DNA from 4 places in the Citrobacter freundii complex sp. 2025EL-00176 genome. Region 2 is predicted to be linked to each of the others. Evidence: predicted binding sites of a transcription regulator. Region 2 holds the regulator's gene; each other region holds the start of a gene.
What was found. The regulator CRP, encoded in region 2, controls carbon source genes, mostly activating them, when cyclic AMP is high. The targets are predictions, from matches to a motif close to ATGTGANNNNNNTCACAT.

Region 1: a site for CRP is predicted at 1,384-1,401, ahead of udp (uridine phosphorylase). Genes of this name have one in related genera too.
Region 3: a site for CRP is predicted at 2,829-2,846, ahead of ACVXHP_RS20005 (YjcB family protein). Genes of this name have one in related genera too.
Region 4: a site for CRP is predicted at 4,171-4,188, ahead of rhaB (rhamnulokinase). Genes of this name have one in related genera too.

What each region holds. Positions count from the first base shown of each region.
Region 1 covers NZ_JBRYHT010000017.1:14,851-22,511, reverse strand. Annotated here, with positions in the region: gene metE (5-methyltetrahydropteroyltriglutamate--homocysteine S-methyltransferase) at 1-398, shown strand, start outside; gene ACVXHP_RS21680 (dienelactone hydrolase family protein) at 453-1,259, opposite strand; gene udp (uridine phosphorylase) at 1,525-2,286, shown strand; gene rmuC (DNA recombination protein RmuC) at 2,427-3,857, shown strand; gene ubiE (bifunctional demethylmenaquinone methyltransferase/2-methoxy-6-polyprenyl-1,4-benzoquinol methylase UbiE) at 3,952-4,707, shown strand; gene ubiJ (ubiquinone biosynthesis protein UbiJ) at 4,721-5,326, shown strand; gene ubiB (ubiquinone biosynthesis regulatory protein kinase UbiB) at 5,323-6,963, shown strand; gene tatA (Sec-independent protein translocase subunit TatA) at 7,042-7,296, shown strand; gene tatB (Sec-independent protein translocase protein TatB) at 7,300-7,661, shown strand, end outside.
Region 2 covers NZ_JBRYHT010000008.1:61,450-69,110, reverse strand. Annotated here, with positions in the region: gene argD (bifunctional acetylornithine/succinyldiaminopimelate transaminase) at 1-238, shown strand, start outside; gene ACVXHP_RS16095 (YccS/YhfK family putative transporter) at 317-2,404, opposite strand; gene crp (cAMP-activated global transcriptional regulator CRP) at 2,456-3,088, opposite strand; gene ACVXHP_RS16085 (OsmC family protein) at 3,397-3,801, shown strand; gene ACVXHP_RS16080 (phosphoribulokinase) at 3,900-4,769, opposite strand; gene ACVXHP_RS16075 (YheU family protein) at 4,823-5,041, opposite strand; partial or broken gene ACVXHP_RS16070 (hydrolase) at 5,038-6,097, opposite strand; gene ACVXHP_RS16065 (NUDIX hydrolase) at 6,142-6,861, opposite strand; gene prs (ribose-phosphate diphosphokinase) at 7,053-7,661, shown strand, end outside.
Region 3 covers NZ_JBRYHT010000013.1:40,905-48,565, reverse strand. Annotated here, with positions in the region: gene soxR (redox-sensitive transcriptional activator SoxR) at 1-418, opposite strand, end outside; gene soxS (superoxide response transcriptional regulator SoxS) at 505-828, shown strand; gene ACVXHP_RS20010 (EAL domain-containing protein) at 831-2,417, opposite strand; gene ACVXHP_RS20005 (YjcB family protein) at 2,969-3,250, shown strand; gene ssb1 (single-stranded DNA-binding protein SSB1) at 3,316-3,840, opposite strand; gene uvrA (excinuclease ABC subunit UvrA) at 4,092-6,914, shown strand; gene ACVXHP_RS19990 (MmcQ/YjbR family DNA-binding protein) at 7,000-7,356, opposite strand; gene aphA (acid phosphatase AphA) at 7,483-7,661, opposite strand, start outside.
Region 4 covers NZ_JBRYHT010000019.1:50,299-57,959, reverse strand. Annotated here, with positions in the region: gene kdgT (2-keto-3-deoxygluconate transporter) at 1-14, opposite strand, end outside; gene sodA (superoxide dismutase [Mn]) at 251-871, opposite strand; gene rhaT (L-rhamnose/proton symporter RhaT) at 1,160-2,194, shown strand; gene rhaR (HTH-type transcriptional activator RhaR) at 2,191-3,039, opposite strand; gene rhaS (HTH-type transcriptional activator RhaS) at 3,148-3,996, opposite strand; gene rhaB (rhamnulokinase) at 4,297-5,766, shown strand; gene rhaA (L-rhamnose isomerase) at 5,763-7,022, shown strand; gene rhaD (rhamnulose-1-phosphate aldolase) at 7,166-7,661, shown strand, end outside.

The DNA.
Region 1 (7,661 bases), on a different contig from region 2:
TGGAAGCCTTCCGCATTAACGCGGCGGTGGCGAAGGATGAAACCCAGATCCACACCCACATGTGTTACTGCGAGTTCAACGACATCATGGAGTCGATCGCCGCGCTGGACGCGGATGTGATCACCATTGAAACCTCGCGTTCGGATATGGAGCTGCTGGAATCGTTTGAAGAGTTCGACTATCCCAACGAAATCGGGCCGGGCGTGTACGACATTCACTCGCCGAACGTCCCGAGCGTGGAGTGGATTGAGGCCCTGCTGAAGAAGGCCGAGCAGCGTATTCCGGCGGAGCGTCTGTGGGTGAACCCGGACTGCGGCCTGAAAACCCGCGGCTGGCCGGAAACCCGCGCCGCGCTGGCGAACATGGTGAAGGCCGCGCAGAATCTGCGTCAGGCTTAAAAATAAAACGGAGGCGTTAGCCTCCGTTTTGATGATCGGTTTGCCTGGCGAAACTTACTTCTTCTCGCCGTATTGCGCGAACCACTCCAGCATTCTCTGCCAGCCGTCTTTGGCGGACTCTTCGTGGTAGCTCGGGCGGTAATCGGCATTAAAGGCATGCCCGGCGTCGGGATAAACCACAATTTCCGCTTTCGCATTGGCGGCGCGTAGCGCCTGACGCATCGTTTCGACGGTATCCTGTGGAATACTGGTATCCTGACCACCATAAAGTCCCAGAACGGGGGCGTTAAGATCGGTGGCGATATCAACGGGATGTTTCGGCGAGTTGAGGGTCTTATCACCCACCAGTTTGCCATACCACGCTACCGCTGCTTTTAACTGCGGATTGTGCGCGGCATACAGCCAGGTGATGCGTCCGCCCCAGCAAAAACCTGTGATCATTAATCGATGAGCATCCCCGCCGTTGCGGGAGGCCCAACTGGCGACGTGGTCCAGATCGGCCAGTACCTGAGAGTCAGGCACTTTGGCGACAAGGCCGCTGAGCAGCGTCGGGATATCGGCAAAGTCGTTAGGATCGCCTTCGCGGAAATAGAGCTCTGGCGCGATAGCCAGATATCCTTCCAGGGCCAGACGGCGGCAAACATCGCGAATGTGTTCATGAATGCCAAAAATCTCCTGCACGACAATGACCACAGGCTGGGGGCCATCGGTCTGTTTTGGTCGTGCGTGATACGCTGGCATATCATCGCCTTGTGAAGGTATGGACGTTACACCGGCGATAATTGCGTTATCCGGTGTATGAACCGTGGTAGACGTCGGTGGAGATACAGCAGGTGCAAAGCCAGATTGTCGTGTTGTCATGGTATTCTCCGTACCCTTAAATACTCAGCCAAAAAGCGCATTATTAACTATAGACATATGCAACGAACCACATTGCCTTAAACGGTCTATCTTTTGTGCAAGGCGTCCTTACATCACGCCATTTATGTGATGAATATCACTATTTTATGGTAATTGAATGCAATTGATTTACATCATGGTGATGTCTGTCACGAAAATTTGTTTATGCCTTCGGTAAAGTGTGTTTTTGCTTCTTCTGACAAAACCGATTCACAGAGGAGTTTTTATGTCTAAGTCTGATGTTTTTCATCTCGGCCTCACTAAGAACGATTTACAAGGGGCTACGCTTGCTATCGTCCCTGGCGACCCGGAGCGTGTGGAAAAGATCGCCGCGCTGATGGATAAGCCGGTTAAGCTGGCATCCCATCGCGAGTTCACGACCTGGCGTGCTGAGCTGGATGGTAAAGCCGTGATCGTTTGCTCTACCGGCATCGGCGGCCCGTCCACCTCTATTGCCGTAGAAGAACTGGCACAATTGGGCATTCGTACCTTCCTGCGTATCGGTACGACTGGTGCTATTCAGCCGCATATCAATGTGGGTGATGTGCTGGTCACCACTGCGTCTGTCCGTTTGGATGGCGCAAGCTTGCACTTCGCGCCAATGGAATTCCCGGCCGTTGCTGACTTCGAGTGCACCACTGCGCTGGTGGAAGCGGCGAAATCTATCGGTGCGACTACCCACGTGGGCGTAACCGCGTCTTCGGACACCTTCTACCCGGGCCAGGAGCGTTATGACACCTTCTCTGGTCGCGTAGTGAGCCGTTTCAAAGGCTCAATGGAAGAGTGGCAGTCCATGGGAGTCATGAACTACGAAATGGAATCCGCAACGTTGCTGACCATGTGCGCCAGCCAGGGCCTGCGTGCAGGTATGGTTGCTGGCGTTATCGTGAACCGTACTCAGCAAGAGATCCCTAATGCGGAAACGATGAAACAAACGGAAAGCCACGCGGTGAAAATCGTGGTCGAAGCTGCCCGCCGTTTACTGTAATTCTCCCGTCTGTTCAAAAAGGCCGACGCGTTCGGCCTTTTTATTTTGCGTAGTGCCTCGCAGGAAATTCCTTTTAAACTGGACGTTTATACAGCACAATTCTATTTTGTGCGGGTAAGCCGTTGCTGTAAGGGGGCGTTGTGGATATTACAATTATGATGAGTGCCGTGTTGGCGTTAGCCGCAGGGCTGCTGGTGGGATGGCTGGCGACAAAAGCGCGGGCCGATCAGATCCGTGCCGACCTCATCGAAGAGCGACGTGAACTGGATATTGCGTTAAGCGCTGCCCGCCAACAACTCGCGCAAGAAGCCCACTGGCGCGATGAGTGCGAGCTACTCAATAACGAATTACGCAGCCTGCACAGCATCAACACCTCTCTGGAAGCCGATCTCCGTGAAGTCACTACCCGGCTGGAAGCGACGCAGCAGCATGCGGAAGATAAAATCCGCCAGATGATCAACAGCGAACAACGCCTGAGTGAACAGTTTGAAAACCTGGCGAATCGCATTTTTGAGCACAGCAACCGCCGCGTGGATGAGCAAAATCGTCAAAGTCTGAACAGCCTGCTGACACCGCTTCGTGAACAACTGGACGGTTTTCGACGTCAGGTTCAGGATAGCTTTGGCAAAGAGGCGCAAGAGCGACATACCCTGGCGCACGAAATTCGTAATCTCCAGCAACTTAACGCGCAGATGGCGCAGGAAGCGGTAAACCTGACGCGGGCCTTAAAAGGCGATAACAAAACGCAGGGCAACTGGGGGGAGGTTGTACTCACTCGGGTGCTTGAGGCTTCCGGTCTGCGTGAGGGTTATGAATACGAAACTCAGGTTAGTATTGAAAACGATGCCCGTTCGCGTATGCAGCCCGATGTCATCGTCCGGCTACCGCAGGGAAAAGATGTGGTGATCGACGCAAAAATGACGTTGGTTGCCTATGAGCGCTATTTTAACGCGGAAGATGAATATACCCGCGAGAGTGCATTGCAGGAACATATCGCCTCGGTGCGAAACCATATTCGTCTGCTGGGCCGTAAAGATTATCAACAGCTTCCCGGACTGCGTTCGCTTGACTATGTACTGATGTTTATTCCCGTCGAGCCTGCTTTTTTGCTGGCACTGGACAGGCAACCTGAACTGATAACCGAGGCGCTTAAAAATAATATTATGCTGGTCAGCCCCACCACGCTGTTAGTGGCGTTGCGCACGATCGCCAACCTGTGGCGCTACGAGCATCAGAGCCGTAATGCGCAACAAATTGCCGATCGGGCCAGCAAACTTTATGACAAAATGCGCTTGTTTGTGGATGATATGTCGGCGATTGGCCAAAGTCTGGATAAAGCTCAGGACAACTACCGACAAGCGATGAAAAAACTCTCTTCAGGCCGTGGAAACGTCCTGTCACAGGCAGAGGCGTTTCGCAGTTTAGGTGTGGAAATTAAGCGCGAGATAAATCCTGAGCTGGCTGAACAAGCCACTACGCAGGATGAAGAGTACCGCTTGCGCTCGGTCCCTGAGACGCAACAGGATGAGCCTTACCCTGATGACAAAGCGGTAAATCAGCAATCAAACTAGTCCATTTGGGGTAGTTGAACCGGGCAGAAGGGTAGGGCAAATTGGCCCAATCTGTTACACTTCTTGAACATTTTTTGAATGAGCAGGCACTGAGATGGTGGATAATTCACAAGAAACGACGCACTTTGGCTTTCAGACCGTCGCTAAAGAGCAGAAAGCTGACATGGTGGCCCACGTTTTTCATTCTGTGGCCTCGAAATATGACGTTATGAATGACTTAATGTCATTTGGCATTCATCGTTTGTGGAAGCGCTTCACCATTGATTGCAGTGGCGTGCGTCGCGGTCAAACCGTTCTGGATTTGGCGGGCGGTACGGGCGATCTGACGGCTAAATTCTCTCGCATGGTTGGTGAAACCGGTAAAGTTGTACTGGCGGATATCAATGACTCAATGCTCAAAATGGGTCGCGAAAAGCTGCGTAATATCGGCGTAGTGGGTAACGTGGAGTACGTTCAGGCGAACGCGGAAGCACTGCCTTTCCCTGACAACACGTTTGACTGCATTACCATTTCTTTCGGCCTGCGCAACGTAACGGATAAAGACAAAGCTTTACGCTCCATGTATCGCGTGTTGAAGCCGGGCGGACGTTTACTGGTGCTGGAGTTCTCCAAACCGATTATCGAACCGCTGAGCAAGGCCTACGATGCTTATTCTTTCCATGTTCTGCCGCGCATAGGTTCCATGGTCGCAAGCGATGCGGACAGTTACCGCTATTTGGCGGAGTCCATTCGCATGCATCCCGATCAGGACACGCTAAAAGCAATGATGCAAGATGCCGGGTTCGAAAGCGTTGATTACTACAACCTGACGGCTGGTGTCGTTGCGCTGCATCGTGGCTACAAGTTCTGACAGGAGATTGGGGATGCCTTTAAAACCCTTAGTGACCGCAGGCGTTGAAAATCTGCTCAATACCTTTCTGTACCGTTCTCCTGCGCTGAAGTCAGCCAGAACGCGTTTACAGAGCAAGGTGCTGCGTGTTGATCTTAAAGGATTTTCAACACCTTTAGTCCTGGTGTTTAGTGAGCGCCAGGTCGATGTGCTGGGGGCATGGGAAGGCGAAGCCGATTGCACTGTAATCACGCATGCCAGCGTGTTGCCGAAATTACGCGACCGCCAGCAGCTTACCACGCTTATTCGCAGCGGTGAGCTGGAGGTTCAGGGTGATATCCAGGTGGTGCAGAACTTTGTGGCTCTGGCCGATCTGGCAGAGTTTGATCCCGCAGAATTGTTAGCGCCCTATACCGGCGATATCGTCGCGGAGGGGGTCAGCAAAGTCTTGCGTGGTGGCGCGAAGTTTTTGCAGCATAACATTCAGCGCCAGCAGCGCTATGTAGCCGAAGCGATCACCGAAGAGTGGCGTATGGCTCCCGGTCCGCTTGAGGTTGCATGGTTTGCAGAAGAAACGGCAGCCGTTGAACGCGCGGTCGAATCTCTGGCCAAACGGCTGGAAAAACTGGAGGCCAAATGACGCCAGGTGAAGTACGGCGCCTTTATTTCATCATTCGCACTTTTTTAAGCTACGGTCTTGATGAACTCATCCCCAAAATGCGTATCACGCTGCCGCTTCGGTTGTGGCGTTACTCGTTGTTCTGGATGCCCAACCGGCATAAAGACAAACCGCTCGGAGAAAGGCTGAGACTGGCTTTACAGGAACTCGGCCCGGTGTGGATTAAATTTGGGCAAATGCTCTCCACTCGTCGTGACCTTTTCCCGCCACAGATCGCCGATCAGCTTGCGCTATTGCAGGATCGCGTTGCCCCATTCGATGGGCAGCGAGCGAAAGAACAAATCGAAGAAGCCATGGGTGGGCTGCCCGTCGAGGAGTGGTTTGATGATTTTGAGATCACGCCGCTGGCATCTGCGTCTATTGCCCAGGTCCATACCGCGCGATTGAAATCCAATGGTAAAGAGGTGGTGATCAAAGTTATCCGCCCGGACATATTACCGGTCATTAAAGCGGATTTAAAACTGATCTACCGCCTTGCGCGCTGGGTTCCTCGCCTGCTGCCGGATGGCCGTCGCCTGCGACCAACAGAAGTGGTCCGCGAGTATGAAAAAACGTTAATTGATGAGCTGAACCTGCTGCGCGAATCGGCGAACGCAATTCAGCTGCGACGTAATTTTGAAGATAGCCCGATGCTGTACATCCCGGAAGTGTATTCCGACTATTGCAGTCAGAACATGATGGTGATGGAGCGCATATATGGTATCCCCGTATCGGATGTCGCAACGCTTGAGAAGAATGGCACCAACATGAAGTTGTTGGCTGAACGCGGCGTGCAGGTCTTCTTTACTCAGGTATTTCGCGACAGTTTTTTCCATGCGGACATGCATCCTGGGAATATTTTCGTCAGTTATGAGCACCCTGAAAACCCGAAGTACATTGGTATTGATTGCGGGATTGTGGGTTCTTTAAATAAAGAAGATAAGCGCTACCTTGCTGAAAACTTTATTGCGTTCTTTAACCGAGACTACCGCAAAGTTGCCGAATTGCACGTGGATTCCGGTTGGGTTCCGCCCGATACCAACGTTGAAGAGTTTGAATTCGCCATTCGTACCGTGTGTGAGCCGATATTCGAAAAACCGCTGGCGGAGATTTCCTTTGGTCACGTGCTGTTGAATCTGTTTAACACCGCGCGTCGATTCAATATGGAAGTCCAGCCTCAGTTGGTTTTGCTACAGAAGACGCTGCTGTATGTTGAAGGTGTCGGTCGACAGCTCTATCCGCAGTTAGATTTGTGGAAAACGGCCAAGCCGTTTCTCGAATCCTGGATTAAAGATCAGGTCGGTATTCCGGCACTCGTCAGGGCATTTAAAGAAAAAGCCCCGTTCTGGGTCGAAAAAATGCCAGAAATACCTGAACTGGTGTATGACAGTTTGCGCCAGGGCAAATATTTACAGCACAGTGTTGATAAGATTGCCCGCGAGCTTCACGCTAATCATGTGCGTCAGGGACAATCCCGTTATTTATTGGGCATTGGCGCAACATTGTTACTAAGTGGAACATTCCTGCTGGTAAGCCGTCCTGAGTGGGGGCTTATGCCGGGCTGGTTAATGGCGGGAGGCGTCATAGCCTGGCTAATCGGCTGGCGCAAAATGCGCTGAATTTTTCATCGCCCAAGGCAGGCCGTGTAACGTATACTACGGCCTTATTAATTCATCATCTATGACAGAGGAACATGTATGGGTGGTATCAGTATTTGGCAGTTGTTGATCATTGCCGTCATCGTTGTACTGCTATTTGGCACCAAGAAACTCGGCTCCATCGGTTCCGATCTTGGCGCGTCTATTAAAGGCTTCAAAAAAGCGATGGGTGATGATGAACCTAAGCAAGATAAAACCAGCCAGGATGCTGATTTTACTGCTAAATCCATCACTGATAAGCAGGGCGAAGTGAAAAAGGAAGACGCCAAAAGCCAAGATAAAGAGCAGGTATAATCCGTGTTTGATATCGGTTTTAGCGAACTGTTATTGGTGTTCGTGATCGGCCTCATTGTCCTGGGGCCGCAACGATTACCCGTAGCGGTAAAAACGGTTGCTGGCTGGGTTCGCGCTTTGCGCTCCCTTGCGACTACTGTGCAGAATGAACTGACCCAGGAGCTTAAGCTTCAGGAATTCCAGGACAGCCTGAAGAAAGTAGAAAAAGCGAGCCTGACAAATCTGACCCCGGAGCTGAAAGCATCAATGGATGAGCTGCGTGAAGCGGCGGAGTCGATGAAGCGTTCTTATAGCGTGCACGATCCTGAGAAAGCCAGCGATGAAGCGCACACTATCCATAATCCGGTGGTGAAAGACGGTGAAGC
Region 2 (7,661 bases):
GCAGTTCGATATTTTCAGTGATATTCGCGGGATGGGGCTGCTGATTGGTGCCGAGCTGAAGCCGCAGTTTAAGGGTCGGGCACGTGATTTCCTCTACGCTGCCGCGCACGAAGGGGTGATGGTGCTGAATGCCGGACCGGACGTGATGCGCTTCGCGCCGTCGCTGGTGGTAGAACAGGCAGATATCGAGGAAGGGATGCAGCGTTTTGCGCAGGCGGTGGCGAAGGTGGTGGGCTGATTGCCTGATTGCCTGATTGCCGGATGGGTAAGGTGTGATTCGTAGGCCGGATAAGCGTAGCGCATCCGGCAGTCGATCTTAACCTTTCATATCCCGCAGTCGGCGGCTCAGCCAGATGCCGTGGTGTGGTCGTTGACGCCATGCGACCGACGAAATGGTGTGCATGGTGTTCAGATGACCCAATATCCTTTGCAGATGCTGCTCCAGGGTGCTTAACGGGCCGTGGGACAGCATCTCTGGCGCTTCGAGAATATTCACATCACCCGAGCTTCCCGGTCCGTCATACTCCAGCCGCTGCTGACAGCGCTGAAGCGCAATTTCGCAGGATTCCAGATACCGCTGTGCCAAATCCGGCGTCAGCATCGTATGTTCCCTTGCCAGCGTGGTCATCGCGTTGATGTGTTCAACGATGAACTGGCTGTGCGTGACCCACAGTTTCATATCCGCCAGATAGTGCGAGTTGAATCCTGGCTCCTGCATTGCCTGATTCAGTGAGTTAAACAGCGTGTTATGCGCCTGATTGACCCGCATGCGTTGATACGCCAGCGGCGTGGCCTGCGGATCGTTGCTGAGGATCAGGCGAATGGCCTCCTGATCGGCTTCTAACGCATCGTGGGCGTTCTTACGCAACAGGCCGCTCTGCCACTGCGGCCACAGCCAGAGCGTGCCGCCGAAGGCGATTAAGCAGCCAATCACCGTGTCGACAAACCGCGGCACGATAAATTGCTCTCCGTTCAGCGTCAGCAACTGCAGGGTGTATACCGCCGTAACCGTAAAGCCAACGGTGGCCCAGCCGTAGTTTTTGCGAATGATCAGATAGCTGCCTAACGTTATCAGCAACATGCCCGCCAGCGTGAAACCTTCCTGAATATGAAAGTGCAATGTGACGCCCGCAATCACCAGTCCGACGAGTGTACCCACCGAGCGATGCAAAATACGCACCCGGGTCGCCCCATAGCCATTTTGCGTGACGAACAGGATGGTCATCAAAATCCAGTAAGGTTTAGGCAGATGTAAGGCGCTGCCCATCAGGCTGGCGATACTCAGCATGACGCTAATGCGTCCAGCGTTACGCAGCGCCGGGGATTTCAACGACAGATAGTTTTTCAGCGCCGGGATCAACGGCAACCGCCGCTGTTTGTCCGCCATTAAATCACGGGCATACAGCGGGCGCTGGGTCCGTAGCACACGGGCAATACGGCTGAAGTGCCAGTAGCAAAACTGTCCTACCGGATTGTCCGGATGCTGGTTGGCGATTTTCTCCAGAGAGCCAATCTGCTTTTCCATGGAGAAACGGGTCGGCAAGCGGTGATACAAGATATCATCGGCCAGTACGCGCAGGCGGGCGGCAACGGTGCGCGCGTTCCAGCGAATCACCTGTTCCGCGTGGCTTCGCTCAACCAGTTTTTGCACCTCTTCCGGCTGATGCAGGCTCACCGAAATATGCTCCTGCAAATCGAGCGCTTCCTGAAAGGCACGCAACAGCCGTTTGTATTCATTATTGTGATGCGCCGACAGCATATGCATTTGCTGGTAGCACTGGGTAATCAGATCCACCGCTTTTTGTTGACGAACCAGCAACGGAGGCAGCGCTTTTTCTGGATCGGCATGCTGGGTCAGCAGACTGTACTTGGCCTCACAGTAATCGGCTAATTCGCGGTACAACAGGCTGAGCGATTCGCGCAGCGGCTGCTCACGCCACATCCAGAACCAGAACCAGTTGAACAGACCGTACCACAACGTACCCAGTGCATAGATCAGCAATGGCTCCCAGACGGGCATGTTCCCGGCAAGGCTTAGCGTGAAAATTGCCGCGATGAGTGAGGCTGGCAGCAGTCGCGCATGCAGCGGGCTTAGCTCGGCGGTTACGCCAAGAATCAGCGTCAGGCCGGTGAGGATGAGCGGCAGCGGTATAGCTTGCGCCAGCAGTAACTGCATGATCAGGCTGCAACCGGCAAACAGCGACGCGCCAATAACTAAACGTTTGAAAAAACGTTTATGCGGGGTATCAAGACCGGCAATATTGCAACAAGCAGGTACGAGGGAAAACAGAAGCCCCAGATGAAGCTGACCAATGATAAGACCGACAGCCACAGGTAAACACAGCACCAGGGTCTGTCGTAGTGCGTAGTTGATCTCGGGGTGATAAATCAGTCTTCGCCACATCGGAGCAAACAAAAATGGCGCGCTACCGGGTAGCGCGCCATTTCGACGGGATTAACGCGTGCCGTAAACGACAATGGTCTTACCGTGAGCGGAGATCAGGTTCTGATCTTCCAGCATCTTCAGAATACGACCAACGGTCTCACGGGAGCAGCCAACGATCTGGCCGATTTCCTGACGGGTGATTTTAATCTGCATACCGTCCGGGTGAGTCATCGCGTCAGGCTGTTTTGCCAGATTCAGCAGAGTCTGGGCAATACGACCGGTGACGTCGAGGAAGGCAAGGTTGCCTACTTTTTCAGACGTGACCTGCAGGCGACGAGCCATCTGAGAAGACAGGCGCATCAGAATATCCGGGTTGACCTGGATTAATTGGCGAAATTTTTTGTAGGAAATTTCAGCGACTTCACATGCGGTTTTGGCCCGTACCCAAGCGCTACGTTCCTGGCCTTCTTCAAAGAGGCCTAATTCACCAATAAAATCGCCCTGATTCAGATAAGAAAGGATCATTTCTTTCCCTTCTTCATCTTTGATCAGCACTGCCACTGAGCCTTTAACGATGTAATACAACGTTTCCGCTTTTTCACCCTGGTGAATCAGCGTGCTCTTCGATGGGTACTTATGAATATGGCAATGAGACAAGAACCATTCGAGAGTCGGGTCTGTTTGCGGTTTGCCAAGCACCATGCGCGGTTATCCTCTGTTATAAGCTGTCTCCAGAGCCAGAAAACGACGCTGCCTCTGGGTTTGCAAAAATGTGCTTCCCGCTACCTGGGAAGGGGGCTACTAAAAATAGACTGCAGCCTGTAATGTGATGTCCTCTGCATACATGCAGTACGTCAATGTATTACTGTAGCATCCTGACTGTTTTAGCATAGCTTTCGCCGTGTGTCTCCTGGTGTCTCGCTTCAGCATGACGCAGGTCGCCTTCCGTTGCGAGAATTGTTATGTACGCGTAATCTGTCAGGAAAATTGAAACATTGGAGTTACGAAATATGCAAGCGCGTGTAAAGTGGGTTGAGGGGTTAACCTTCCTCGGAGAGTCCGCCTCTGGCCACCAAATTTTGATGGACGGTAACTCCGGTGATAAAGCGCCGAGCCCGATGGAAATGGTATTAATGGCCGCGGGTGGTTGTAGCGCGATCGATGTGGTGTCGATCCTGCAAAAGGGACGTCAGGATGTGACCAACTGCGAAGTGAAACTCACCTCTGAGCGCCGTGAAGAAGCGCCGCGTTTGTTTACCCACATCAATCTGCATTTCATCGTCACCGGCCACGATCTGAAAGATGCGTCGGTCTCCCGTGCCGTCGATCTCTCGGCGGAAAAATATTGTTCTGTGGCATTGATGCTGGAAAAAGCGGTGAATATTACCCACTCCTATGAAGTGGTTGCTGCGTAACACATGACGCCGGATGGCGGCGTGGCCTTATCCGGCCTACAGAACGATACTGATTTGTAGGCCCGATAAGCGTAGCGCCATCGGGCACATCCCATACATCACTCTATCTTTTTGCCTTCCATCAGACGCTGGACCAGCGGCAGCATAATCAATTCCATCGCCAGACCCATTTTGCCGCCAGGCACGACTAATGTATTGATGTGGGAAATGAATGAGCCTTGCAGCATGGCCAGAAGCCACGGAAAGTCGATCCCTTCCAGATTGCGAAAATGAATCACCACAAAGCTTTCGTCCAGCGACGGAATACTCTTGGCTGCAAAAGGGTTTGAGGTATCGACGGTGGGCACGCGCTGAAAGTTAATGTGCGTACGGGAAAACTGCGGCGTGATGTAATTGATGTAATCGTCCATTGAGCGCACAACCGAGTCCATCACCGCTTCACGCGAGTGTCCACGCTCGCTGGTATCGCGGGTCAGCTTCTGGATCCATTCCAGGTTAACGATCGGCACCACGCCGACCAGAAGATCGACATGCCGGGCCACATTTTGCTGTGGAGTGACGACGCCGCCGTGTAGCCCTTCATAGAACAGGACATCCGTCGGTTCAGGCAATGGCTGCCAGGGGGTAAACGTCCCCGGAACCTGGTTCCACGGTACGGCTTCATCGTAGGTATGCAGATATTTGCGCGACTGACCTGTTCCCGTCTGGCCGTATTCAATGAAGGTTTGTTCCAGCAGACCAAAGTCATTGGCTTCAGGACCGAAATAGCTGATATGCCGCCCGGCATCGCGCGCTTTGCGAATCGCCATGTCCATTTCCGGACGGGTATAGCGATGAAAACTGTCACCTTCCACCTCGGCGGCGCGCAGATTTAACTGCGCGAAAATTTTACGAAACGCGAGGCTGGTGGTGGTGGTCCCCGCGCCGCTGGATCCTGTTACCGCAATCACCGGATGTTTGGCAGACATAACAACTCCATGAATTGGTTGATTTTTTATTATAGTCGGCCGTCGGCTACGGATTACTCGTGAATCTGCTTCCTCGGCATGATGTTGACCGTTTCATGCAGTTCGGACCACACCAGCACGGCTTCACCTGATTGTAGTTGGCGTTTGACGTCGGCGACTTTTTGTTCGAGCGAGCGTTCATGTTCACCATAATCGGTGCCTTCGCGCAAGACAAAGCTTTCAATCAGATTGTCCAGCGCGTCCGGGGAGATGTCTTGCCAGGGGATAATCATGATGACGCCTCCAGATACGTTGTCAGCCAGTCGGGAATTCTGGATTCCAGCCACATCTCAGGGCGGCGCAGCGTGCCGCCAATAAAGCCGACGTGTCCGCCGTGTTCAGTCAACTGATACTCCACCTGTGAGGGCAGGTTTTCCGGTTCAGGGATCACGTGATGATCCATAAACGGATCGTCCTTGGCATGGATAATCAGCGTCGGTTTGGCGATCTGATTAAGCAATGGCATGGCGCTACACTGGCGATAATAGTCTATAGCATCGGCAAAACCGTGGATTTTGGCGGTGATCAGATCGTCAAAATCACGAATGCGACGCAGGGATTTCAACTGGGTCAGACTCACCGGCAGCGAACCCGGGTAGGCCTGTAGCTTACGCGAGGCGTTAGCTTTCAACAGATTGAGCAGATAGCGCTGGTAGACGCGTGAGAACCCCTTCTCCATATGGTAACTACAGGCTTCCAGCACGAAAGGCGCAGAGACAATAACCGCTGCATCAATGGGAATGTCGTTGCCTTCTTTGGCCAGCAGGCAGGCCAGCATGTTCCCGCCGAGTGAATAGCCTACCGCCGCGGTCGGCACACGACCAAACTCACGCTCCAGCCAATGTAAAAACCAGGTGCCATCTTCTGTTTCACCAGAATGATAAATACGGTTGAGACGATTTGGCTCGCCGCTGCAGCCGCGAAAATGCATCACCACGCCCAGCCAGCCGCGCTTTTGCGCTGCTTCAATCAGGCCATGTGCGTACGGGCTGTTCAGACTGCCTTCCAGACCGTGAAAAACCACCAGGCGCGGTTTGTGCTTCGCCTGTTGCGGATCTTCACTCCACGCCAGATCGACAAAGTCACCGTCGGGTAATTCCAGACGCTGCCAGTGGGCGTCGAACTTCACCTTACGGCGAATTAAACGCGGCAGCATTGTCTGCAAATGGCGGTTACTGATACCGCGCATCGGGCGGAATTCTCGCGAATCATCAGTAGGTGGGATCATTTCTGTGGACGTGATTTCAACCATAACACCAGAGCAATTAATAATCGGAAAGAATAACTATACCGCGCGCAGCGTCTGCGGGTTAGCCAATATGTGATTTTGTCGCTAGTCAGTCAGCAGATTACGCGAGAAAAGATGAAAATCGACGTCGGGCTTTCGTCGCCACAGGCGAGCTTTACGCGTCCCTGTCGCCACGCTTTCTCCGGTATCTTCAAACATTCCTGACGCTTCAAAGCGGCGAATCAGACTTTTACGCTGGATCGACTGACCGAGGATCACCTCAGTGGCTTCGAGCAGTTGCCCATGGGTAAATGTCTCCGGCAAGCAGTATACAGGCAGTAATGAGTACATCGTTTTTTGCCGTAAGCGATGCAGTGCCGCCGCAATGATGTCTCCGTGGTCGAACGCGAGGGAATAACTTTTCAGCTCATCAACCGGCACCCAACGGGCATTGCTGACGCTGGCGATGTGCGGCGCACAGTCTACCCAGGCGATTAGCGCAAACCAGGAGATCGTCAGACTCCAGCCGCGCGGGTCGCGATCCGGGCCGGAAAAGGTATCCAGTTGTTCCAGCCACGAAGGCAAAACACCTGTTTTTTCAGTGAGCTTGCGTAGCGCTGTGGCACGAGTGGAATCATCGTGCTCGATATCAATGAAGCCACCTGGTAATCCCCAACGCCCTTTTTGCGGCTGGTTTGCACGTTCAACCAGTAATACGCACAGCGCCTGTTGATGCAGGGTAAACAACACGCTATCGACCGTCACCAGAGGTGAGGGAAAGCGGCGGGCATCGTATTGATTCAGGTAGTCGGCTTCGGTGGTCATAAAATACTCACGATGATTTGCAACGCCCACAAGTGTACCAGCCCAATACTGGGGGGCAAGGTTCGTTTTTTCTTATTATTTATCAGATGATTATGTCGCGCCCTAAAAATAATGCATTTTGTGCTTGCTTAATATGTGTCTTAGGGACACTATTAATTGTGTCGAAGGGACACAATTAAGGGGTAAGCGTGATGAGCATAAAACTGACACTAACGTTGGACGACCAGAGCTACGGAGTGACACACGGTGTTTTTCCTGATGGCGCCGTCTGGTTGAAGGTTACTGAAGCATTACCAACCTTTGCTCGCCTGATGCGCATTCGCGCGACGGCGATGCGCGACATGAACGACTTTATGCTGCTGGCGCAACTGGTGGAGGCGGTTCGCCATCAAACGGATGTGCTGGTCAGCCATCTCGAGCTTCCCTGGTTGCCGTGGGCGCGACAGGATCGCCATATGGCAGCGGGTGACAGCTTTGCGCTGAAAGTCTTTGCCAGCCAGCTTAATACACTGCAATTCGATAAGGTGAAGGTGCTCGATCCACACAGCGACGCGGCTGCGGCAGCTATCGATAATTTTGTGGCGATTTCACAAGAGACTTGCCTGTTGCACAGCGCGACCTTGCAGCGCAAGTTCCAGCAAAAAGCGCTAATGCTGGTCGCCCCCGATGCCGGTGCGCTGAAGAAAATTGATGCCGTTGCCAGAGCGGTCGGTGCAGCGGAGTACGCCGTCCTGAGTAAAAAACGCGATGTAGCAAGCGGTAAGCTGACGGGATTTGCTTTAGTGGCCGGAGACGTCAGA
Region 3 (7,661 bases), on a different contig from region 2:
CAAGCTGATCGCCGGGGTTACGCAACGGGCAGTCACTGCGGGATAAACAACCACAGCCAATACACCCATCCAGCTCATCGCGTAACGCCACCAGAGTATGAATGCGTCGGTCTAACTCCTCGCGCCATTGCGAAGAGAGTTGCTTCCACTCTTTGGCGCTGAGCGAATGCCCTTCAGGTAATACGCCTAACGCGTCGCCGATCGTGGCCAGTGGAATACCGATACGTTGGGCAATCTTGATAATCGCTACATAACGCAACACATCGCGTTTGTATCGACGCTGATTGCCGCTGTTGCGCATACTGCTGATTAATCCTTTGCTTTCATAGAAATGCAGGGTCGATACCGCCACACCGCTACGCTTTGCCACTTCACCTGGCGTGAGCAGCGCTTTTATCCGGGGTAATTTCTTTTCCATAAATCGCTTTACCTCAAGTTAACTTGAGGAATTATACTCGCCCACAGACAAAACGACGAATCGAATACTGAGAAAGAGGCAACTCTATGTCCCATCAGCAGATTATTCAGACCCTTATTGAATGGATTGATGAACATATCGATCAACCGCTGAACATTGAGGCGGTTGCGAAAAAATCAGGTTACTCAAAATGGTATTTGCAGAGAATGTTCCGCACGGTGATGCGCCAGACATTGGGTGATTACATCCGCCAGCGTCGGCTTCTGCTGGCCGCCGTTGAACTACGGACGACCGAACGGCCTATTTTCGATATTGCGATGGATCTTGGCTATGTATCGCAGCAAACCTTCTCGCGCGTATTTCGCCGCGAGTTTGATCGCACTCCCAGCGATTACCGCCACCGCCTGTAAAATTATTGCCCGCTCTGCGTCAGTATGGCGGGCGAGCGTTGTATCCAATGCATGAACTCCTGCGGCGGCAGCGCCTTCGCAAAATACCAGCCCTGGCAATACTGTACGCCGCGTTCAAGCAACCACGCGATTTGCTCCGCCGTTTCCACCCCTTCCGCAATCGTCTTCAGGTTTAAGCTTTGCGCCATCTCGATGATATGTTCGGCAATCAGGTGACTGGTGCTGTTAGTGGCCAGCGTGCTAATAAACGATTTGTCGATCTTCAGGATATCGATATTCAACGCTGACAAATTATGGAGGTTGGAATATCCCGTGCCAAAGTCGTCAAACGCCACTTCAAAACCGGCCTGACGGAACGCCTGAATGATGGGCGTCATTTTATGTACATCGATAAAGCCGCGCTCTGTCACCTCAACTTTAATTTGCTGGGCCGCCACAGAGTACTGATGGTTTTTTTCGGCAATCAGGGCAATCAGTCGGGATGAATGAAAGTCAGAGGCAGAGAGGTTAATCGAGATATACAACTGAGGATTCGCCGAAAGAAAATACCCCAAATCGTTGAAGACTTCCTCAACAACGTAATCTGTGATCTGCTCAATCATTCCCGCTTTTTCCGCCAGCGGAATAAACTCCGTCGGGCTCATCACTTCACCTTTACAGCCAGGCCAGCGTAGCAGAGCCTCGGCCCCGACACATTGTCCATTTTTGATGTCAATGATCGGCTGATAGTACAGGCAAAGCTGACGTTTCTTGATCGCGCGTTTTAATAAGCGGCGGGGAGACAGGTATTCCTGACGCGTGCGCCACCACATGAGCAGTATCAGGATGCTGCAGATAATCCCAAAGGGAATCGTTAACCTCGCCTCATGATAGAAAATCTGATTCACACGAGCGTCAGAGGTCGAAACAATAATCGCGATGGGCCGTTTTTCTGAATGTACGATGGTATAGAAGCGCTCGCCCTGCTGAAATGTTGAGGCCTCACCGCGTATCAGCGGTGAGAATTGCTCAATATTCGCCCCTTCGCTGGCAGAGAAAAAGGTATCCTTCACCGTGTCATACACCCCCCAGGACAGATCCGGATCATCGGACATAACTTCGCTGTATGATAATGGGTTGATGACGACAACGTAGTTTCCTCGTTGCATGTACGTCATTTTGTAGCCAGCGAAAAAGGGGGTATCGCGGTAGTAATAGATGGAGACGTCTGGCGCGCGTTTATAGTCGGCTGTCGCCATAATATAGGGGACTGGCGGAGTCATTGACGTAGAGCACAAAAAATGATCGCCCTGCGCATAAATTAGCTCACTGATATATAAACGACCACGAATAATATTTAGCATACTTTTCTGATGGGCAGGGGTACACATCTTACCCTGATACAACTGGGCCATATCACGCGCTAAATCGGCCTGGAGGATCACCAATTCCGTTTTATTTAACACCAGTTGAGCAAACGAGCTGAGTTGATTGCGGGTTTCGGACATCGCCCGGATGTGAGCAAACCATAACGCCAGCACCACGGGGAGCAATACCACCATGAAAGTTCCGAAGAACTTCAGCATCTTGCGTCGCGCACTGTGATTCATGTCAGCCTTATTTCCCTGTTTCGTATATGCCAGAACCCATTAGGCGGGATGCTATAAACACTGACTGATTAAGTTGCATGAATCTATCATTATTAGCAACAGACTTCTCTATGTAAAAGTCTGATAATAGATGATGCTGATATTATTTTTCCGTAAGGCAAACTTAAAGTTATGCTTATTTCATAACATTATTATCAACAAGTAGTAATTTTTTATGAGCATTATCCTGGTCGTGTTTAAGAAATTCATTAAATTTCTTAACGATTAATTTAGGATAAACATAACAGGTAATCTATATGCACCTTTTTATTAGATTATTTGCTCCCGGTTTTTTTATTAAACATAACCATATAAAATGCATGGCTATTACACTGCAAAAATAACGTCTAACACTGGTGAACAAACGAGCGAATGTGATATAGTTCACACAATTAATGTAACAGAAACAATGTTTCATTCATGTTATTGCCCGTCGATAGCCAGAGTACTACACCCTCGGTGAACACCCCCGCGCTGTCCTGGGCATCAAGACTTTCTGAGGACGTTTTTTCATGGCAACGATAACAACTGGCGTGGTTCTTCTACGGTGGCAGCTACTCAGCGCGGTGCTGATGTTTTTAGCCAGTACGCTCAATATCCGTTTTCGTAAATCAGATTATATTGGCCTGGCCGTCATTAGCAGCGGTTTGGGGCTGGTTTTTGCTTGCTGGTTTGCGACCGGATTACTGGGCATAACCCTGGTAGACATGTCCACTATCTGGAATAACATTGAAAATGTGATGGTTGAAGTGATGAGCCACACACCGCCAGACTGGCCGATGGTGTTGAACTGATAAAGAATTACATATGGCTACCCCTGTTTTGAGGTAGCCATAATTTTTCGTATAAAGCAGAAAAATTAGAACGGGATATCGTCGTCGAAATCCATCGGCGGCTCGTTAGACGGCGCTGCCGGAGCTGACTGCTGCGGGCGAGACTGCGCGCCGCCGCTGAACTGATTGCCGCCCTGAGGCTGCTGAGGCTGACCCCAACCGCCCTGCTGCTGACCGCCGCCTGCCGGAGCGCCACCACCCTGACGGCCGCCCAGCATTTGCATGGTGCCGCCAACGTTAACCACAACTTCAGTGGTGTACTTTTCTACGCCGGACTGATCGGTCCATTTGCGGGTACGCAGCTGACCTTCGATATAGACCTGAGAACCTTTACGCAGATATTCGCTGGCGACTTCTGCCAGTTTGCCGAACAGCACAACACGGTGCCATTCAGTCTGCTCTTTCATTTCGCCGGTCGCTTTATCACGCCAGGATTCGGAAGTAGCCAGCGTAATGTTGGCAACTGCGCCACCATTCGGCATATAGCGTACTTCCGGGTCCTGGCCCAGATTACCGACGAGAATCACCTTGTTTACGCCTCTGCTGGCCATGATCGTGTCTCCTGAAAAACGTTACTGAATAAGTGTAAGCGCGGGATTGTAGCATTTCCAATAGCGCTTTTACTACGTTGCGAGATCGATTCCAGTAAACAACCCCGCATAGACATTGTTGCATAGACACCTATGTTTTGCATTCCAATACTGTATATCCATTCAGGTCAGGTTGTGTCATAATTAACCGTTTGTGATCGCCGGTAGCACCATGCAGCCAGGCAAAAAAGCGTTTAATCCGGGAAAGATGAATGGATAAGATCGAAGTTCGGGGCGCCCGCACCCATAATCTCAAAAACATCAACCTCGTCATCCCGCGCGACAAGCTGATTGTCGTCACCGGGCTTTCGGGCTCAGGCAAATCTTCACTCGCTTTCGACACCTTGTATGCCGAAGGACAGCGTCGTTACGTTGAATCCCTTTCCGCGTACGCGCGTCAGTTTCTGTCACTGATGGAAAAGCCGGATGTCGACCACATTGAGGGGCTGTCTCCCGCCATCTCAATCGAGCAAAAATCGACGTCCCATAACCCGCGATCCACGGTAGGTACGATTACCGAAATTCACGACTATCTGCGCCTGCTGTTTGCCCGCGTTGGCGAACCGCGCTGCCCGGATCACGACGTTCCCCTGGCGGCGCAGACCGTGAGTCAGATGGTGGACAACGTTCTGTCGCAGCCGGAAGGCAAGCGTCTGATGCTGCTGGCGCCGGTGATTAAAGAGCGCAAAGGCGAACACACCAAAACGCTGGAAAACCTCGCAGGCCAGGGCTATATCCGTGCCCGTATCGACGGGGAAGTGTGCGACCTGTCCGATCCGCCCAAGCTTGAGCTGCAAAAGAAACACACCATCGAAGTGGTGATTGACCGCTTTAAAGTACGTGACGATCTCACCCAGCGCCTGGCGGAATCGTTTGAAACCGCGCTGGAACTGTCCGGCGGTACGGCGGTGGTTGCTGATATGGACGACCCGAAAGCGGAAGAGCTGCTGTTCTCCGCCAACTTCGCCTGTCCTATTTGCGGTTACAGCATGCGCGAACTGGAACCGCGTCTGTTTTCGTTCAACAACCCGGCGGGCGCGTGCCCGACCTGTGACGGCCTCGGCGTACAACAGTATTTCGATCCTGACCGGGTGATTCAAAACCCGGAACTGTCGCTGGCCGGTGGCGCTATCCGCGGCTGGGATCGCCGCAACTTCTACTATTTCCAGATGCTTAAGTCTCTGGCAGAACATTATAAATTCGACGTTGAAGCCCCATGGGCCAGCCTGAACCCTACCGTGCATAAAGTGGTGCTGTATGGTTCAGGTAAAGAGAATATCGAATTTAAATACATGAACGATCGCGGCGATACGTCCGTACGTCGCCATCCGTTCGAAGGCGTATTGCACAATATGGAGCGCCGTTATAAAGAGACGGAATCCAGCGCGGTACGCGAGGAATTAGCGAAATTCATCAGCAACCGCCCGTGCGCCAGCTGTGAAGGGACGCGTTTGCGCCGGGAAGCCCGTCACGTATTTGTCGAGAATACGCCGCTGCCCGCCATTTCCGACATGAGCATCGGCCATGCGATGGATTTCTTCAACAACCTGAAACTTGCCGGTCAGCGAGCGAAGATTGCAGAGAAAATCCTTAAAGAGATTGGCGATCGTCTGAAGTTTCTGGTTAACGTCGGCCTCAATTACCTGACGCTATCACGTTCGGCGGAAACGCTTTCCGGCGGCGAAGCGCAACGTATTCGCCTGGCGAGCCAGATCGGCGCGGGTCTGGTCGGCGTGATGTACGTGCTGGATGAACCGTCGATCGGTCTGCATCAGCGCGATAACGAACGTCTGTTGGGCACGCTCATCCATCTGCGTAATCTGGGTAATACCGTGATTGTGGTCGAGCACGATGAAGATGCGATTCGCGCCGCCGACCACGTTATCGATATCGGCCCGGGCGCTGGCGTTCACGGCGGTCAGGTGGTTGCCGAAGGGACGCTCGACGACATCATGGCGGTGCCTGAGTCGCTGACCGGCCAGTACATGAGCGGTAAGCGTAAGATTGAAGTGCCGAAACAGCGCGTGGCGGCCGATCCGGAAAAAGTACTGAAGCTTACCGGCGCGCGCGGCAACAACCTGAAAGATGTCACCCTGACGCTGCCGGTTGGCCTGTTCACCTGCATTACCGGGGTTTCCGGTTCGGGTAAATCGACGCTGATCAACGACACGCTGTTCCCGATTGCGCAAACGGCGCTGAACGGCGCCACGCTGGCTGAACCTGCGCCGTACCGCGACGTTCAGGGCCTGGAACATTTCGACAAAGTGATCGACATTGACCAAAGCCCGATTGGTCGTACGCCGCGCTCTAACCCGGCAACCTACACCGGTGTGTTTACGCCGGTGCGCGAACTGTTTGCTGGCGTACCAGAGTCCCGCGCGCGCGGCTACACGCCGGGTCGTTTCAGCTTTAACGTCCGCGGCGGACGCTGTGAAGCCTGTCAGGGCGACGGCGTGATCAAAGTTGAAATGCACTTCCTGCCGGATATCTATGTGCCGTGCGATCAGTGCAAAGGCAAGCGCTATAACCGCGAAACGCTGGAGATTAAGTACAAGGGCAAGACCATCCACGAAGTGCTGGATATGACCATTGAAGAAGCACGCGAGTTCTTTGATGCCGTCCCGGCGCTGGCGCGTAAACTGCAAACGCTGATGGACGTGGGGCTGACCTATATCCGTCTCGGCCAGTCGGCCACTACGCTCTCCGGCGGCGAAGCACAGCGCGTGAAGTTGGCGCGCGAACTGTCAAAACGCGGCACCGGGCAAACGTTGTATATCCTTGATGAGCCGACCACCGGTCTGCATTTTGCGGATATTCAGCAGTTGCTGGACGTGCTGCATCAGTTGCGCGATCAGGGCAACACCATCGTGGTGATTGAGCACAATCTGGACGTGATTAAAACGGCGGACTGGATTGTCGATCTCGGTCCGGAAGGCGGTAGCGGCGGCGGGGAAATTCTGGTTTCCGGCACGCCAGAAACGGTCGCTGAGTGTGAAGCTTCACACACGGCCCGCTTCCTCAAACCGCTGTTGTAATTGCGCAACACTTATCTGGCCTACAGAATATGCATAATTTCTTGTAGGCCGGATAAGGCGCTTGCGCCGCATCCGGCGAAACAGATCAGGGCTGCGCAAGTATCCGGCGTTTATCTTCCGGCAGCGTGTTCACCGCCAGCTGATAAGAGGCATCAACCAGATAATAAATCTGCGAATCCGGCAGCGAGCCGTCCAGATACACCGTGCTCCAGTGCGCTTTATTCAGATGCCTGCTTGGTCGAACATCGCTATGCTGCTGACGCAACAATTCCGCCAGTTCAGGGCTGGTTTTCAGAGAGACCGCCGGGCGTTCTTCTACCTCTTTTACCATGGCAAAGAGTACATCTTCGACTTTGATTTGTGTGGCTTTCCAGTCACTGTGCACGCTCTGCTCTGCGCCCGTTTTTGCCATGCAGTATTGCAGCAACTCCGAATTCGTCATCTTTATTCCCCTTACCAGCACTCGCCTAATGAGAACATCCTTTATTCAGTGTGCAGCAAGTCCGCAAAAGGTAAAAGCCAGTAACGCAAATTTGTTTAAAAAGCCACCAAATAGCAGCTTGGGCCTTTAATACTCAGAATTTACGATCACCTCTTCACCAAACGCGCCAGCCTGGGGCAGCGGTTTATAGGTGGAGTTGGAAGCACGTAAAATACGAATACCGCGAATACCCACGTCGCGAGCGGCGGTGATGTCATTGTCAGAATCGCCGTAGAACATGCGCACGTTTTTATCCTGTAACCACT
Region 4 (7,661 bases), on a different contig from region 2:
CGTTTGATCTGCATTTCCATCACCTGTAGACATAAAAATGGGGCAATTTTTATGGGCGATTGCATCTTGCTTTTGAGATGCGCCCGTCTTGATGAACAGAAGATAGACATTCAGAGGAATTATAAAAGTGATCCCACCCGCACAATAAAACATTGTTTCAATTTAAATGGATCAATGTTCCTATGTTGATTTTGATCACAAAAAAGCCCCCACAAGCAGCGCTTGCAGGGGCGTTATTTAAGCGTAGAACTTATTTTTTAGCGGCGAAACGCGCAGCAGCTTCATCCCAGTTCACCACGTTCCAGAACTCTTTAATGTAGTCCGGACGGCGGTTCTGGAATTTCAGGTAGTAAGCGTGTTCCCACACGTCCAGACCGACGATCGGGAAGCCGGAAGCGCCAGAGATAGCTTCGCCCATCAGCGGGGAATCCTGGTTAGCGGTGGAAACGACGGCCAGTTTGTCACCTTGCAGAACCAGCCACGCCCAGCCGGAACCGAAACGGGTTGCCGCTGCTTTTTCAAATTCAGCTTTGAAGTTGTCAACGGAGCCGAAATCACGTTCGATAGCCGCTTTCAGGTCGCCCTGCAGCGTAGTGCCGGTTTTCAGGCCTTTCCAGAACAGGCTGTGGTTAGCGTGACCGCCCGCGTTGTTACGCAGTACGGTTTTTTTGTCCGCTGGCAGTTGATCCAGTTTGGTGATCAACTCTTCAGCCGACAGGCTGGCGAATTCAGGCAGGCTTTCCAGCGCAGCGTTTGCGTTGTTTACGTAAGTCTGGTGGTGTTTGGTATGGTGAATTTCCATCGTCTGCTTATCGAAGTGCGGTTCAAGGGCATCATAAGCGTACGGCAGGGATGGCAGTGTATAACTCATAATCATCTCCAGTATTGTCGGGCGGCCAGTGTTAACGCCGCGTAAGCAGTTGGGTCATTATAGTTAATTAAATGATATTGAAAATGATTATCAATGCCGTACTTTTTACAAGGTTTTAATCGTGCCGTCTATTGCAAAAGTTGTGAACCGAATCACCCACTTAACGTGATGATTGCCAACATGCGCAAAATGGCGGCAATCGTTAAAAGGTTAACATCCTGCGTAATTTTTAAACTCGTTAGGTCGGAGGGGTCATTACCGACGATAAAAAATAACGAGGATTAAGTCATGAGTAACGCGATTACGATGGGTATCTTTTGGCATTTGATAGGCGCAGCCAGTGCAGCCTGTTTCTATGCCCCGTTCAAGCAGGTCAAACATTGGTCATGGGAAACGATGTGGTCGGTGGGCGGGATCGTCTCCTGGCTTATCCTTCCGTGGACCATCAGCGCGATGTTACTTCCCAACTTCTGGGCCTATTTCAGCTCCTTCAGCCTTTCCACACTGGCCCCGGTATTTCTTTTCGGTGCGATGTGGGGGATTGGTAACATTAACTATGGCCTGACCATGCGCTATCTCGGTATGTCGATGGGTATCGGCATTGCGATAGGTATTACGCTGATTGTCGGCACGTTGATGACCCCGATTATTAACGGCAACTTTGATGTGTTGATCAACACCTCCGGCGGACGCATGACGCTGCTTGGCGTGCTGGTCGCACTGATTGGCGTGGGCATTGTGACCCGTGCGGGTCAATTAAAAGAACGCAAAATGGGCATCAAAGCCGAAGAGTTCAACCTGAAAAAAGGGTTAGTTCTGGCGGTCATGTGCGGCATTTTCTCCGCGGGGATGTCATTTGCGATGAACGCCGCTAAACCGATGCACGATGCCGCCGCCGCGTTGGGTGTAGACCCGCTGTATGTCGCCCTGCCTAGCTATGTGGTTATCATGGGCGGCGGTGCGCTAGTCAACCTGGGTTTTTGCTTCATTCGTCTGGCAAAAGTGAAGAACTTGTCGATAAAAGCCGACTTCTCGCTGGCTAAACCGCTGATCATCAGCAACGTGCTGCTCTCCGCGCTCGGTGGCTTGATGTGGTATCTGCAATTTTTCTTCTACGCCTGGGGCCACGCGCGAATCCCGGCACAGTATGACTATGTAAGCTGGATGCTGCACATGAGTTTCTATGTCCTGTGCGGCGGGATTGTTGGTCTGGTACTGAAAGAGTGGAAAAACGCGGGTCGCCGTCCGGTCAGCGTACTGAGCCTCGGCTGCGTGGTAATTATTGTCGCGGCAAATATTGTTGGTCTGGGCATGGCCAGTTAGTCATGCTGGGTACTGAGATGACGCCACTGGCTCGGCGTCATCCCGGTTTCCCGCATAAACACCACCGAAAAGTAGTTACTGTCCTCAAAGCCACAACGCATGGAAATCTCACCGATCATTAACCGGCTATGCTTGAGCAGATACTGAGCATGGCAGACCCGCACCTGGCGGAGATACTGGTTGATGGTCATCCCGGTCTGGCTGCGAAACTGCTGGCGCAAAACGCGTTCGCTACACTGTTCACGCTCGCAAAATTTATTCAGTTCGAAAGCATGCTCATGACTCCCGGCTAACGCGGTAATGAGTTTATCCAACAGCGTTTCACTCGACGTTGCCGGGAGCGTATCCGTGGCGTAACGATGGCGTTTAAGGAGCGTCACCAGTTGCCCGAATAGCAGTTCCGCCATGTTAAAAGCCTGCGCATCGCGTTGATTACTTTCATGCTCAAGCTGGCTTATCACCTGCCGGGCCTGCGTCATGCCAACGCTGCCGAGTCGCCAATGCGGCTGCCGCGGCGCACCGTTAAATCCAGGGATCGCCCCTTCCCAGTCAACATTCAGCGTCAACCGCTCCGGGCAATAGATGATATTTTGCAACACAAGGTCGTTTACGGAAGTGTAGGAATGTTTGTCTTCGGCGCGAATGTAAAACAGATCGCCACGGGTTATTCGGTACGGACGATCGTTAAGGACGTGTAGACCATTGCCGCGCCAGACCAGGACCAGCTCGCAAAATTCATGGGTATGCTCCGCAAAGACGTCCTGCGGATAACGGTCAGCCACGGCGACAGCCTGCTGCTCATGCGCAAAAAAGTCTGATTTCAGAAGGATTAGCTGATTCGCCACCGCATTACCTCAACCTGGACGCTTGCCGGATAAGGCGCAGCCGCCATCCGGCATGAAAGGGTATGATTATCAGCAAACGGGCGGTAAAAAACGTTGATAGCTTTCGCGTTACTGCAGGCTGCTTCCCGCCATGAGATCGCGCCCCTGACGAATATCGCGGGGCGACCACTCGAACTCACGGCGAAATAGCGTCGAAAAGTGATTACTGTCGCCGAAACCGCAGAGATATGCGATATCGGTCACGCTGTCATCACTGTGGCGAAGCAGATGCCTCGCTTTTATAAGCCGCAGGCGGTTAAGGTAGCGCTGGGGCGTCAATCCCGTTTGTTGTTTAAGCTGGCGGTGCAGCGTGCGCAAAGAGAGCGAAAACTTCTCGGCCAACGCCTCCCAACACACCTCGTCAGCAAAGTTATCTTCCAGCCAAGCCATCAGAAGGTTAAGCCGCGCGTCGTTATCGGTTGCCGCTGCCATCAGACTGCTTTTACGCAACACGACCAGTAGCTGCATAAACAGAATTTCACGATTCGCCGCCGTCGGCGTATCCATCCCGTCACCAAGCGCTTCCATTTGCCCCACCAGCTGTCGGACCTGCTGTAATACCCCCTGGTTTACCCGCCAATGGGATGGATACTGCCCATTCTGTTCCTGAGGTAAAAGCTGATTCAGCCCCGCTAAAAATTGAAACGCATCCGGGGATCGATACAGGACGTTGGTCAGACACAAATTGTCCGTATGTTCATATAAATGCCGGTCATGATCGCGGACGAAACACACTGTACCACCGCTGATGGTGTAAGGCTGTCCGTTGAACACATGAATCCCCGTGCCATGTTCGACCACCACAATTTCATGAAAATCATGATGGTGTTCAGGAAACGCGGGTTGAGGAAGCCGCGGCTCAATAGCCACTGGCGCTTTACCTGTCGGAAAAAAGTCTACGCAATGCAGTACAGTCATGACGGCTCCCCCTGTTTAGCGAATATGGCTGAATAGTAATTAAGGGTTACTACCCTCACCTTAAATTTTTGACGCCAAAGTGCGTAAACACGGTCAATTCTTCAAGATAAGGCGGGAAAGATCGGGAATTGCGGAAGGCGTCACATCTGCCCGAATCCGCCCTATGAGTAGAAACTGTGAACATCATCACGTTCACCTTTGCCATGTTGCCAACCGCTAATTGTGCCTGTCACTGTTAAGAAGGTACGTCATATCGGGGGTTCTTAGACTGAGTGCAATAAAACTCAGAAGGACCTCGCTATGACTTTTCGCCATTGTGTCGCAGTCGATCTCGGCGCATCCAGCGGGCGCGTAATGCTGGCGCGTTACGACAGTGAACACCGCACCCTGACGCTGCGTGAAATCCACCGCTTCACTAACTGCCTGCAAAAAACGGACGGTTTTGACACCTGGGACATCGACAGCCTGGAAAACGACATTCGTCAGGGTCTGAAGAAAGTCTGCGATGAAGGCATTCGGATAGACAGCATCGGCATTGATACCTGGGGGGTGGATTACGTGCTGGTCGATAACGCCGGTCAGCGCGTCGGTCTACCGGTTTCTTACCGTGACAACCGCACGACAGGCATTATGTCGCAGGCGATGGTGCAACCGGGTAAAAACGAGATTTACCGTCGGAGCGGTATTCAATTTCTCCCCTTTAACACCTTGTATCAGCTGCGCGCGCTGGTTGAACAGCAGCCAGAACTGATTCCGCAGGTAGCGCATGCCCTGCTGATCCCCGACTACTTCAGCTTTCGCCTGACCGGTGAAATGAACTGGGAATACACCAACGCCACCACCACCCAGTTAGTTAATATCAATACCGACGACTGGGATGACACGCTGCTGGCGTGGACCGGGGCAGACAAAGCCTGGTTTGGTCGCCCGACGCATCCGGGGAACGTTATTGGCTACTGGATTTGCCCGCAGAAAAATCAAATTCCGGTCGTGGCGGTTGCCAGTCACGACACAGCCAGCGCGGTCATTGCTTCGCCGCTCGCCGATAAAAACAGCGCGTATCTCTCTTCCGGCACCTGGTCGCTGATGGGGTTCGAGAGCAGAACACCGTATACCAACGATGCGGCGCTGGCGGCGAATATCACCAACGAAGGCGGCGCGGAAGGGCGCTACCGGGTACTGAAAAATATCATGGGACTGTGGCTGCTCCAGCGCGTATTAAAAGAGCGCCAGATCGACGACCTGCCAACGCTTATCGCCGAAACGCAAGCGCTGCCGGCCTGCCAGTTCCTGATCAACCCAAACGACGATCGCTTTATCAACCCCGACGATATGAGTGCGGAAATTCAGGCGGCCTGTCGTGAATCGGGCCAACCTGTTCCTCTGCAAAACGCCGAACTGGCGCGCTGTATCTTCGACAGCCTGGCGCTGCTGTATGCCGACATTCTGCAAGAACTGGCAGACCTGCGTGGCACAGCGTTTAGTCAGTTGCACATTGTCGGTGGCGGTTGCCAGAACGCGTTACTCAACCAGCTGTGCGCGGATGCCTGCGGTATTCGCGTTATGTCCGGGCCGATTGAGGCCTCCACGCTCGGCAACATCGGCATCCAGTTGATGACGCTGGACGAGCTTAACAACGTCGATGATTTCCGTCAGGTAGTGCGCGCCAACTACGACCTGACCACCTTCATTCCCAATCCGGAAAGTGAAATTGCCCGCTACCAGGCGCAGTTTCAATCACTACGACAGACAAAGGAGCTTTGCGCATGACCACTCAACTTGAACAAGCCTGGGAACTGGCAAAACTGCGTTTCGCCGCGGTAGGTATTGATGTCGAGGCGGCCTTACGCCAGCTCGATCGTCTGCCGGTCTCCATGCACTGCTGGCAGGGCGATGACGTCGCCGGTTTCGAAAACCCGGAAGGCTCGCTCACTGGCGGAATTCAGGCTACCGGCAACTATCCGGGCAAAGCGCGCAACGCGACCGAACTGCGTGCCGATCTGGAGCAGGCGCTGAGCCTGATACCGGGACCAAAACGTCTGAACCTGCATGCGATCTATCTGGAATCCGATACGCCGGTTGCCCGCGACCAAATCAAACCGGAACACTTCAAAAACTGGGTTGAGTGGGCGAAAGCAAACCAGTTAGGGTTGGATTTCAACCCGTCCTGCTTCTCGCATCCGCTGAGCGCCGACGGTTTCACGCTGGCCCACGCCGATGACCACATTCGCCAGTTCTGGATTGACCACTGCAAAGCCAGCCGTCGCGTCTCGGCGTATTTTGGCGAGCAGTTGGGGACGCCATCGGTGATGAACATCTGGATCCCGGACGGTATGAAAGATATCACCGTTGACCGTTTAGCGCCGCGCCAGCGCCTGCTGGAAGCACTGGACGAAGTGATCAGCGAGAAACTCGACCCGGCACACCATATCGACGCCGTTGAGAGCAAGCTGTTTGGCATCGGCGCCGAAAGCTACACCGTCGGCTCCAACGAGTTCTATATGGGCTACGCCACCAGCCGCCAGACCGCGCTGTGCCTGGATGCGGGACATTTCCATCCGACTGAAGTGATTTCCGACAAAATCTCCGCCGCCATGCTGTATGTACCGCGCCTGCTGCTGCACGTCAGTCGTCCGGTGCGCTGGGACAGCGATCACGTGGTGCTGCTGGATGATGAAACTCAGGCGATTGCCAGCGAGATCGTCCGCCACAACCTGTTTGACCGCGTACACATCGGTCTCGACTTCTTCGACGCCTCCATTAACCGCATCGCCGCGTGGGTTATCGGCACCCGCAATATGAAAAAAGCCCTGCTGCGCGCGCTGTTAGAACCAACTGAGCAACTGCGCCAGCTCGAAGCCAGCGGCGACTACACCGCACGTCTGGCCCTGCTGGAAGAGCAAAAATCACTGCCATGGCAGGCCGTCTGGGAAATGTATTGCCAGCGTCACGATACGCCAGCGGGCAGCCAGTGGCTGGACAGCGTTCGCGCCTATGAAAAAGAGATCCTGAGCAAACGTAGCTGATAGCGACACCTGATCTGTAGGCCGGATAAGACGCCCCGCGTCGCTATCCGGCAATAAATGAACCACGATTGCCGGATGGCGCTGCGCTTATCCGGCCTACGTAAGACCCGATAACCTTCGGGCAATAAATGGGAGCACTGAACATGCAGAACATTACTCATTCCTGGTTCGTCCAGGGGATGATCAAAGCCACATCCGATGCGTGGTTGAAAGGCTGGGATGAACGTAACGGCGGCAACCTGACGCTGCGCCTGGACGAAGCAGATATCGCGCCATTTAACGCCGATTTCCACGAAAAACCGCGCTATATTGCGCTGAGTCAGCCCATGCCGTTGCTGGCGAATACGGCGTTTATCGTTACCGGATCGGGTAAATTTTTCCGTAACGTTCAGCTCGATCCGGCAGCAAATTTAGGCGTAGTAAAAGTGGACAGCGACGGTGCGGGTTATCACATCCTTTGGGGCCTGACCCACGAAGCGGTGCCTACCTCCGAATTACCGGCTCACTTCCTCTCTCACTGTGAACGTATTAAAGCGACGAACGGCAAAGACCGCGTGATCATGCACTGCCACGCCACCAACCTGATCGCCCTGACCTATGTGCTGGAAAACAACACCGCGCTGATCACCCGCAAACTGT